One region of the Spongiactinospora sp. 9N601 genome, then DNA from elsewhere that is predicted to be linked to it. Evidence: riboswitches for the same ligand, from Rfam matches in the RefSeq annotation. Region 1 holds a riboswitch; the other holds the start of a gene.
What was found. A riboswitch is a leader RNA that binds a small molecule or an ion and turns the genes downstream of it on or off. The one in region 1 is predicted to bind S-adenosylmethionine.
Positions count from the first base shown of each region.

Region 1 (4,101 bases):
GCGGGTAGGAGCCGAGGAACATCAGGTGGTTGAGCGCGCGGTTCAGCTCCGCGAGCAGCGTGCGCGCCCACACCGCCCGGACCGGCACCTCCATGCCCAGCATCCGCTCGGCGGCCAGGACCACGCCCAGCTCGTTGGCGAACGCCGACAGCCAGTCATGCCGGTTGGCCAGCATGATGATCTGCCGGTAGTCGCGCACCTCGAAAAGCTTCTCCGCGCCCCGGTGCATGTACCCGATGACCGGCTCGGCCGAACTGATCCGCTCGCCGTCGAGCATCAGGCGCAGCCGCAGCACCCCGTGGGTGGACGGGTGCTGCGGGCCGATGTTGAGGATCATGTCCTCGGTCGCCAGCTCCTTGGCTCCCGCGCCGATCCCCACCATGCGTTCGGTCATGGCTTCCTGCATGCCTTCATGCTGTCACGTCAGCGCCGGGTGGCAAGGTCCCGCAGGGCGGCGGCCAGCCGGTCGACGTGCTCGCTGGTCGTGCCGAGGCCGATGGAGGCGCGCACCGCGCCCGACGTGCCATCGGCGCAGCCACCGGGCACTCCGTCCAGCAGGTGCGTGACCAGCGGGTGCGCACAGAACTTACCGTCGCGTACGCCGATGCCGTACTCCGCCGACAGCGCCTCGGCCACCTCGCGCGGCGTCCAGCCGTCCAGCACGAACGACACGATCCCGACCCGCGGGTGGTCCGGCCCCCACAGCGACAGCTCGTGGACCCCCTCGATGCCCGCCAGGGCGGCGCGCAACCGGGCCAGGAGGCGTTCCTCCTCGCGGACCAGCGGCAGCCAGCCGGTGGCGGTCAGCGCGTCGCAGGCGGCGGCGAGCGCGATGGCGCCCAGCACGTTGGGGGTGCCGGCCTCGTGCCGCTGCTCGGCGTCGTCACTCCAGTCGGCGGTCTCCGCGGTGACCGAGCGGGTCGCGCCGCCGCCGCGGAGGTACGGGTCGGCGTCCGTGAGCCAGTCCGGGCGGCCGGCCAGCGCGCCCGCGCCGAACGGCGCGTACAGCTTGTGGCCGGAGAACGCCACGTAGTCCAGGTCGAGCGCGGTGAGGTTGAGCCGCCGGTGCGGTACCAGTTGCGCGGCGTCCACCAGGATGCGCGCCCCGTGCCGGTGCGCGATGTGCGCCAGCGCCGCGATCGGCCACAACTCGCCGGTCACGTTGGAGGCGGCGGTGACGACCAGCAGCTTCGGGCCCTCGATCGCGGCCAGCGCCTCGTCCGCGGCCCGTACGGCCGCGCCAGGGAACGCGGGCGGCGCCAGCCGTACGGCCTGCGGCCAGGGCAGCAGCGACGCGTGGTGCTCGGAGTCGAACACGACCGCGGTCGTGCCCGTGGGCAGGCAGCGGGCCAGCAGGTTGGTCGCGTCGGTGGTGTTCCTGGTGAACACGACGGCGTCGCCCGGCCGCGCCCCCACGAACCCGCGCACGGTCTGCCTGGCCTGCTCGTAGCGCGCGGTGGTGAGCTGCGAGGCGTAGCCCGCCCCGCGGTGAACGCTGGAGTAGGCGGGCAGCGCGGCGGCCACGGCGGCGTTCACCGGGGCCAGACAGGGGGCGCTCGCCGCGTAGTCGAGGTTCGCGTACGGCACCAGCCTGCCGCCCTTCACCGGCACTTCGAGGTCGCAACCGAGCACTTCGGGCAGCGGGCGCCCGCCGGGGGCGACGGCCTGCGGGACGGACCCGGAGCGCTGCCGTTGCGAGAAGATGCTCAGCCGGCCGGATGCGCTGGTCACGTCGCTGGTAGTGGTCGTCGTGGTCACGGACACGCCATGCCTCCTCAGGGTCGTCGGACCCCTGCCCTGGCGTGGACGGCGACGGAGCCCGCGCTTGCCCGGCGCACCACGCGCCGGACCAGGTCTTCACCCGGGGCACCCCGCCGCGGACGCGAGGGTTGCCGGCCAGCTAGCCGGGGCTTTGCGCTGGCACTCATGACCTATAGGGGAACTATAACCGAACGCCCCGCCATGATCGCAACCAGGTAACGGCTCGCCGTGAGTTCGTCACGTTCCCGAACTTTCTCCCCGGCCCGCACGTTGCGACCAGCGAACTTGTGAACATGAGCGCTGGAGGACCGATGGACTGGGTGACCGACCCGGGTGTCTGGATCGGGTTCTTGACCCTGGTCAGCCTGGAGATCGTGCTGGGCATCGACAACATCATCTTCATTTCGATCCTGGCCGGGAAACTACCCCCCGAGCAACGCGACAGGGCCCGCGTCCTCGGCATCGCCGCCGCCCTGATCAGCCGCCTGGCCCTGCTCTTCGCCCTGTCCTGGGTGGTACGGCTGACCGCGCCGCTGTTCGAGGTCTTCGGCAACGAGATATCCGGCCGCGACCTGATCCTCCTCCTCGGCGGCCTCTTCCTGCTGGCCAAGAGCACCTTCGAGATCGGCGACAGCCTGGAGGGCAAGTCCGGCCACGCGGCCGGCAAGGTCGCCCCCTCGTTCACCTCCGTGATCCTTCAGATCATGGTGCTCGACATCGTCTTCTCCCTCGACTCGGTCATCACCGCGGTCGGCATGGTCGACGAACTCGGCGTGATGGTCGCCGCCGTGGTGGTCGCCGTGATCGTCATGCTGGTCGCCTCCGGCCCGATCGCCCGCTTCGTGGACGCCCACCCCAGCATCAAGATGCTCGCCCTGGCATTCCTGATCCTGATCGGCGTGGTACTCGTCGCCGAGGGCCTCGGCCAGCACATCGACAAGGGCTACATCTACTTCGCGATGGCCTTCTCCCTGGCCGTCGAACTCCTCAACATCCGCGTCCGCACCAAGGCCGGCCGCCGCGCCCCCATCGAACTCCACGGCCGCTACACCGGCGACCAGGAGTGATGATCTCCGCTTCGCTGGTCAGGCGCGTTTGGCGATGGCGGTGATGAGGGGCTGGATGAGTCGGGCGGCGAGGGGGCCGAAGGCGGCGAGGATGAGGACGTAGGTGGCGGACAGGGGGCCGAGGTCGGGGTGGGCGCCTGCGCTGACGGCGAGGCCGGCGATGACGATGTTGAACTCTCCGCGGGGGATCATCGCGATGCCCGCACGGGCCTGGCCGGCCTTGGCGATGCCGGCTCGGCGGGCGGCGTACGCGCCGGTCAGCAGCTTGGTGATCAGGCTGACCACGGCGAGGGCGGCGGCGAGGGCGGCGACCGGGGGGATCGCGCCGGGGTCGGTCTGCATGCCGAAGAAGACGAAGAAGACCGCGGCGAACAGGTCGCGGATGGGGGTGAGCAGGGCGCGGGCGTCCTCGGCGAGTTCGCCGGACAGGGCGATGCCGACCAGGAACGCGCCCACGGCCGCGGAGACCTGGAGCTGCTGGGCGATGCCGGCCACCAGCAGCGTGAGCCCGAAGACCTTGAGCAGGAGGACCTCGGAGTTCGGGCTGGCCACGAACCACTCGATCGCCTTGCCGTACCTGAGGGCCACCAGCAGGACGACGCTGACCGTGCCGAGCGCGATGGCCACCGTGACGGCCCCGCCGATCAGGCTCACGCCCGCCAGGATGGCGGTGAGGATCGGCAGGTAGAGGGCCATGGTGAGGTCTTCGAAGACGAGCAGGGAAAGGACGACGGGCGTCTCCCGGTTACCGATCCAGCCGAGGTCGGACAGTACCTTGGCGGTGATGCCGGAGGAGGTCGCGTACGTGACGCCGGCCATGGCGACGGCGGCGACCGGGCCCCAGCCGAGCAGCAGCGCCGCCGCGGCGCCCGGGGCGGCGTTGAGCACGAGGTCGACGATGCCGCCGCGGGCGTTGCCGCGCAGGCTGCTGACGAGTTCGTCGGCGTTGTACTCCAGGCCGAGCGTGAGCAGCAGCAGGATGACGCCCAGTTCGGCGCCGACCGAGATGAACTCCTCGCTGGTCGCGAGCGGGAGGAGGCCGCCGTGGCCGAACGCGAGACCGGCCATCAGGTAGAGGGGGATGGGGGAGATCCCGGCTCGCAGCGCGAGAGCGCCGAGCACGCCGAGACCGAGGATTATGCCACCAAGCTCAAGAAACAGTATGGCAGTGTGCAACAGCCGACCTATCCGTTGGCCAGGATTTCGGCGACGGCCGCCGTGCTGTCCGGGCTGCCCACGACCACCACGACGTCATCGGCCGCCATCACGAAGT
Region 1 covers NZ_JBIRBB010000007.1:96,118-100,218, reverse strand. The annotation lists gene ACH34R_RS17865 (NADH-quinone oxidoreductase subunit D) at 1-406, opposite strand, end outside; gene ACH34R_RS17860 (aminotransferase class V-fold PLP-dependent enzyme) at 424-1,710, opposite strand; SAM riboswitch class IV at 1,817-1,932, opposite strand; gene ACH34R_RS17855 (TerC family protein) at 2,055-2,828, shown strand; gene ACH34R_RS17850 (cation:proton antiporter) at 2,847-4,004, opposite strand; gene ACH34R_RS17845 (cation:proton antiporter regulatory subunit) at 4,013-4,101, opposite strand, start outside.

Region 2 (4,101 bases), on a different contig from region 1:
TGGACAGCTCGGTACGGTCGATCCGGACGATCAGCCGCCGGCCGCCGACCCGCTGCCGCAGCGCGGCCATGTGCGACTCGACGTCCGGTTCCAGCGCCCGCGCCCACAGGGCCTCGCCGTCCACGCCGAGCCCGTGGACGCCGATCCTGGTCGTCCGGCCCCCGTGGGTGACGGTACGTCGGGCGCGATCGACCCGGGCGCCGAGCACGACCTCGCAGCAGTCCATGAACGCCGCCGCCCACCGTTCGGTGAGGAACCCGGCGTGGTCGGCCCCCAGGATGCCGGACAGCACCTCGATGCCCACGTCGTCGGGCAGCAGAGTGAAGTACTCCGGCGGGGCCCACGGCGTGTGCGAGAAGTGCGCGATCCGCACGTCGGGCCGTTCGCCGCGGAGCATCGCCGGGGCCAGCGTGAGGTGGTAGTCCTGGATCATCACCCGCGCGCCCGGCCCGGCCTGCTCGGCGAGCGCCAGCGCGAACGCCGCGTTGTAGGACTGGTACGACTCCCACTCGCGGCGGAACCTGCCGTCGAAGTGCGGCGCGTTGGGCGTGTCGTAGAGCAGGTGGTTGACGAACCACAGGGTCGAGTTGGCGACCGCGTTGTAGGCCCGGTGGAAGGTCGCGGGCGGGATGTCCAGCATGCGCAGCGGGCCGGTGTCGTATCCGGCGTGGTCCAGGCGTCCGCCGGGGGCCAGTCGTACGGCGGAGCGGTCGCCGTCGGACAGCGCCGCGCACACCCACAGCACGTCCATCTGCTTGACCACGCCGGACAGGCCGGAGACCAGGCCGCCACCGCCCCTGCGCATGGTCAGCTCGCCGCCCTCGGAGAGGGTGAAGGAGACCGGGCCGCGGTTGGAGGCCACCAGGACAGCGTTCAACGTTAGACCACCGTTCCTTCGCCGTGGGACGCTTGCGGGAAGGTTAACCAACCCTGATCCCTGACCATAGGATGTCCAGGACTCACGGCTGATGGGGACCCGAATGGCGCTGGACGAGACGACCGAGCAACTGGCCCGCGCCGCCGCGCAGGGTGACCACCGGGCACTCGGCGAGCTGCTGCGGCGGATCGAGCCCGACGTGCTGCGGCACTGTGGCCGCATCCTTCCCTACCACCACGACGCCGAGGAGGCGTGCCAGGACACCCTGCTCGCCGTGGCCCGCAACATCGGCCGGTTCGAGGGGCGGGCACGGTTCAGCACCTGGCTGCACATCGTGACGGCCAACTGCGCGCGCACGACGTACCGCACGCTCAAGCGCCGGGCGGCCGAGCAGAGTTCGGACGAGCTGCCCATGCAGCGGCCCGACGTCCGCAGGGTGAGCGTGATCGCGGGGTCGCGGCTCGACCTGCTCGACGCGATGGAGGCGCTGGAGGCCGACAAGCCGGACCTCGCGCAGGCGCTGGTGTTACGTGACATCTGCCAGCTCGACTACGCGGAGGTGGCAGAGCAGCTCCAGATCCCGCTCGGCACGGCCAAGTCACGCATCCACCAGGCGCGCAAGTTCGTGCAGGCGGCTCTGGGCGACGCCTACGGAGGCTGATCCGGACCGATCTCTGGACGGTTGCCGTCTTGAATGTTGAGATGGCTCGTCACGGATGTCCGATTGCCGGGTAGAGTGCGAGCGAGCCTGTGCGTCAGGCTCGCCAGACTTCACAACTTCATATTGCTCATCCAGAGGGGTGGAGGGACCGGCCCTGCGAAGCCCCGGCAACCTTCCCGGTGATCAGCGCTCGCGACATGGCGAGAGGCCGGCCGGGACAGGTGCCAAATCCGGCCTGTGATCAAGGCGGTCGCAGGCGAAGATGAGGGAAAGGCCTCGCTTCCATGGCGCTCGCGACACACGACAAGCCCGCCACCACCGACTTCGGCGCCGCCGTCGCCCTCTCCTGCCGCGAGTGCGGCACCCGTTACGACCTCGGCCCTGACTTCGCCTGTATCGAGTGTTTCGGCCCTCTGGAGGTCGCCTACGAGTTCGGGCCGGTCACGCGCGAGGAGATCGCGGCGGGGCCGGCCAACGTATGGCGGTACCGCGCGCTGCTCCCGGTACCGGCCGACGTGGCGGACAAGCCCAACCTGGCCCCCGGCTGGACCAAGCTGGTGCGGGCCGACCGGCTGGCCGCCGAGCTGGGCCTGCGCTCGCTGCACATCAAGGACGACTCGGGCAATCCCACCCACTCCTTCAAGGACCGTGTGGTGGCCATCGCCGTCGAGGCCGCCCGCAACTTCGGCTTCCACACCCTGTCCTGCTCCTCGACGGGCAACCTCGCGGGCGCGGTCACGGCGGCGGCGGCGCGGGCCGGGCTCGACGCCTGCGTGTTCATCCCCGCCGACCTGGAGCAGGCCAAGGTGGTCATGGGGTCGGTGTACGGCGGCAGGCTCGTCGGCATCGAGGGCACCTACGACGAGGTCAACCGGTTCTGCTCGGAGCTGATCGGCGACCCGCTGGGCGACAAGTGGGGGTTCGTCAACGTCAACCTGCGGCCCTACTACGCGGAGGGCTCCAAGACCCTCGCCTACGAGATCGCCGAGCAGCTCGGATGGCGGCTGCCCGAGCAGATCGTGATCCCGATCGCGTCCGGCTCGCAGCTCACCAAGATCGACAAGGGCTTCGCCGAACTGATCAAGCTGGGCCTGGTCGAGGACCGGCCCTACAAGGTCATCGGGGCGCAGGCGGCGGGGTGCGCGCCGGTGGCGACGGCGTTCCGCGCCGGGCATGACGTGATCAAGCCCGTCAAGCCGAACACCATCGCCAAGTCGCTGGCCATCGGCAACCCGGCGGACGCGCCGTACGTGCTGGACATCGTCCGCCGTACCGGCGGGGTGGTGGAAGATGTCACCGACGACCAGATCGTGGACGCGATCCGGCTGCTGGCCCGCACCGAGGGCATCTTCGCCGAGACTGCGGGCGGCGTGACCGTCGGGGTCCTGACCAAGCTGGTCCGCGAGGGCCGCCTCGACCTCGAGGCCGAGACCGTGGTCCTCAACACCGGCGACGGCCTGAAGACCCTCGACGCGGTCGCGGACCACGCGCGTCCCTCGGCGGTGATCCGCCCGTCCCTCGACGCCTTCCGCGCGACCGTTGCCGAGTGAACCGCATATCTGACGAAAGTGAGCTGAAAATGAGCGTTTCTGTGCGTATTCCGACGATTTTGCGCACATACACCGATGGTGCGGCGGAGGTCGGCGGGGAGGGCGCGACGCTGCGCGAGGTCTTCCAGAAGCTGGACGCGGACTATCCGGGCATCGGGGCCCGCATCCTGGACGAATCCGGAAAGATCCGGCGTTTTGTGAACGTGTATGTGGGGGATGAGGACGTCCGTTTTTCGGATGGCCTCGACACGGCGACGCCTGAAGGCGTTCAGGTCTCCGTCATCCCGGCGGTCGCGGGAGGCGCCCGCTGAGGGTGTCCCCAGCGGTACATTTCGGTGTCCTGGACGGGAGCGAGCGAGTACGGCGGTACGGCGTCGCTCGCCCCGATACCGAACCGGCATGATCGCCCGGCGCCCGGAGCCCCCCACCATCACGGCACCACCGGGCCGACCGCGACGACGACCCCCGCCAGGAGCCCGCTAAGGCGGGCCGTATGCGCCTCCGGCCCTTGCCGGTGGCGGCCTGCTGAGTGCGGCCCTTACAGCGGCCCGAGCCGGGGGCCTGCTGAGGTGGGGCCTTGCGGTGGCGGCCTGTGCTGGGAGCCTGCTGGGCGGGGCGCATTTGCGTCCGGTCTGGCCTGGGGGCATCCGCTCCCGCGTGTGCACACTCGGCCCTAGGTCCCGGGCCATCCGCTTCTGCGTGCGTGTCTGGCCTTGCTTCGGCCGCCTGCTCCTTTGACGCACGGTGCCCGCGCCGGCGGGCGCTGGCGGGGGGCCGGGACCGTGTAGGGGGTACGCGGTATGTGGTGGGGGCGGGTTGATCGACGGGGCGGCGGGTAGATCATTCTTCGTGGCCGCGTCGGATGTGTGCCGTCTGCCGAGTATGTCGTCCCGGTATGGGACCAGCTCCGCCATGCCCGCGTTCCACCGCCGGCACAGCGGCCCATCCGCGCCCCCCGCAAGCCTCAGGACAGGCGGTGAGCTCGGCTAAAAGCCCGCCTGGCACGTGATAGC
Region 2 covers NZ_JBIRBB010000030.1:29,912-34,012, reverse strand. The annotation lists gene ACH34R_RS41855 (trehalose-6-phosphate synthase) at 1-877, opposite strand, end outside; gene ACH34R_RS41850 (RNA polymerase sigma factor) at 981-1,538, shown strand; SAM riboswitch class I at 1,663-1,807, shown strand; gene thrC (threonine synthase) at 1,823-3,088, shown strand; gene ACH34R_RS41840 (MoaD/ThiS family protein) at 3,118-3,399, shown strand.
Region 2: it holds a riboswitch for S-adenosylmethionine, as region 1 does, so the genes downstream of both, thrC (threonine synthase) here and ACH34R_RS17860 (aminotransferase class V-fold PLP-dependent enzyme) in region 1, are expected to answer to the same signal.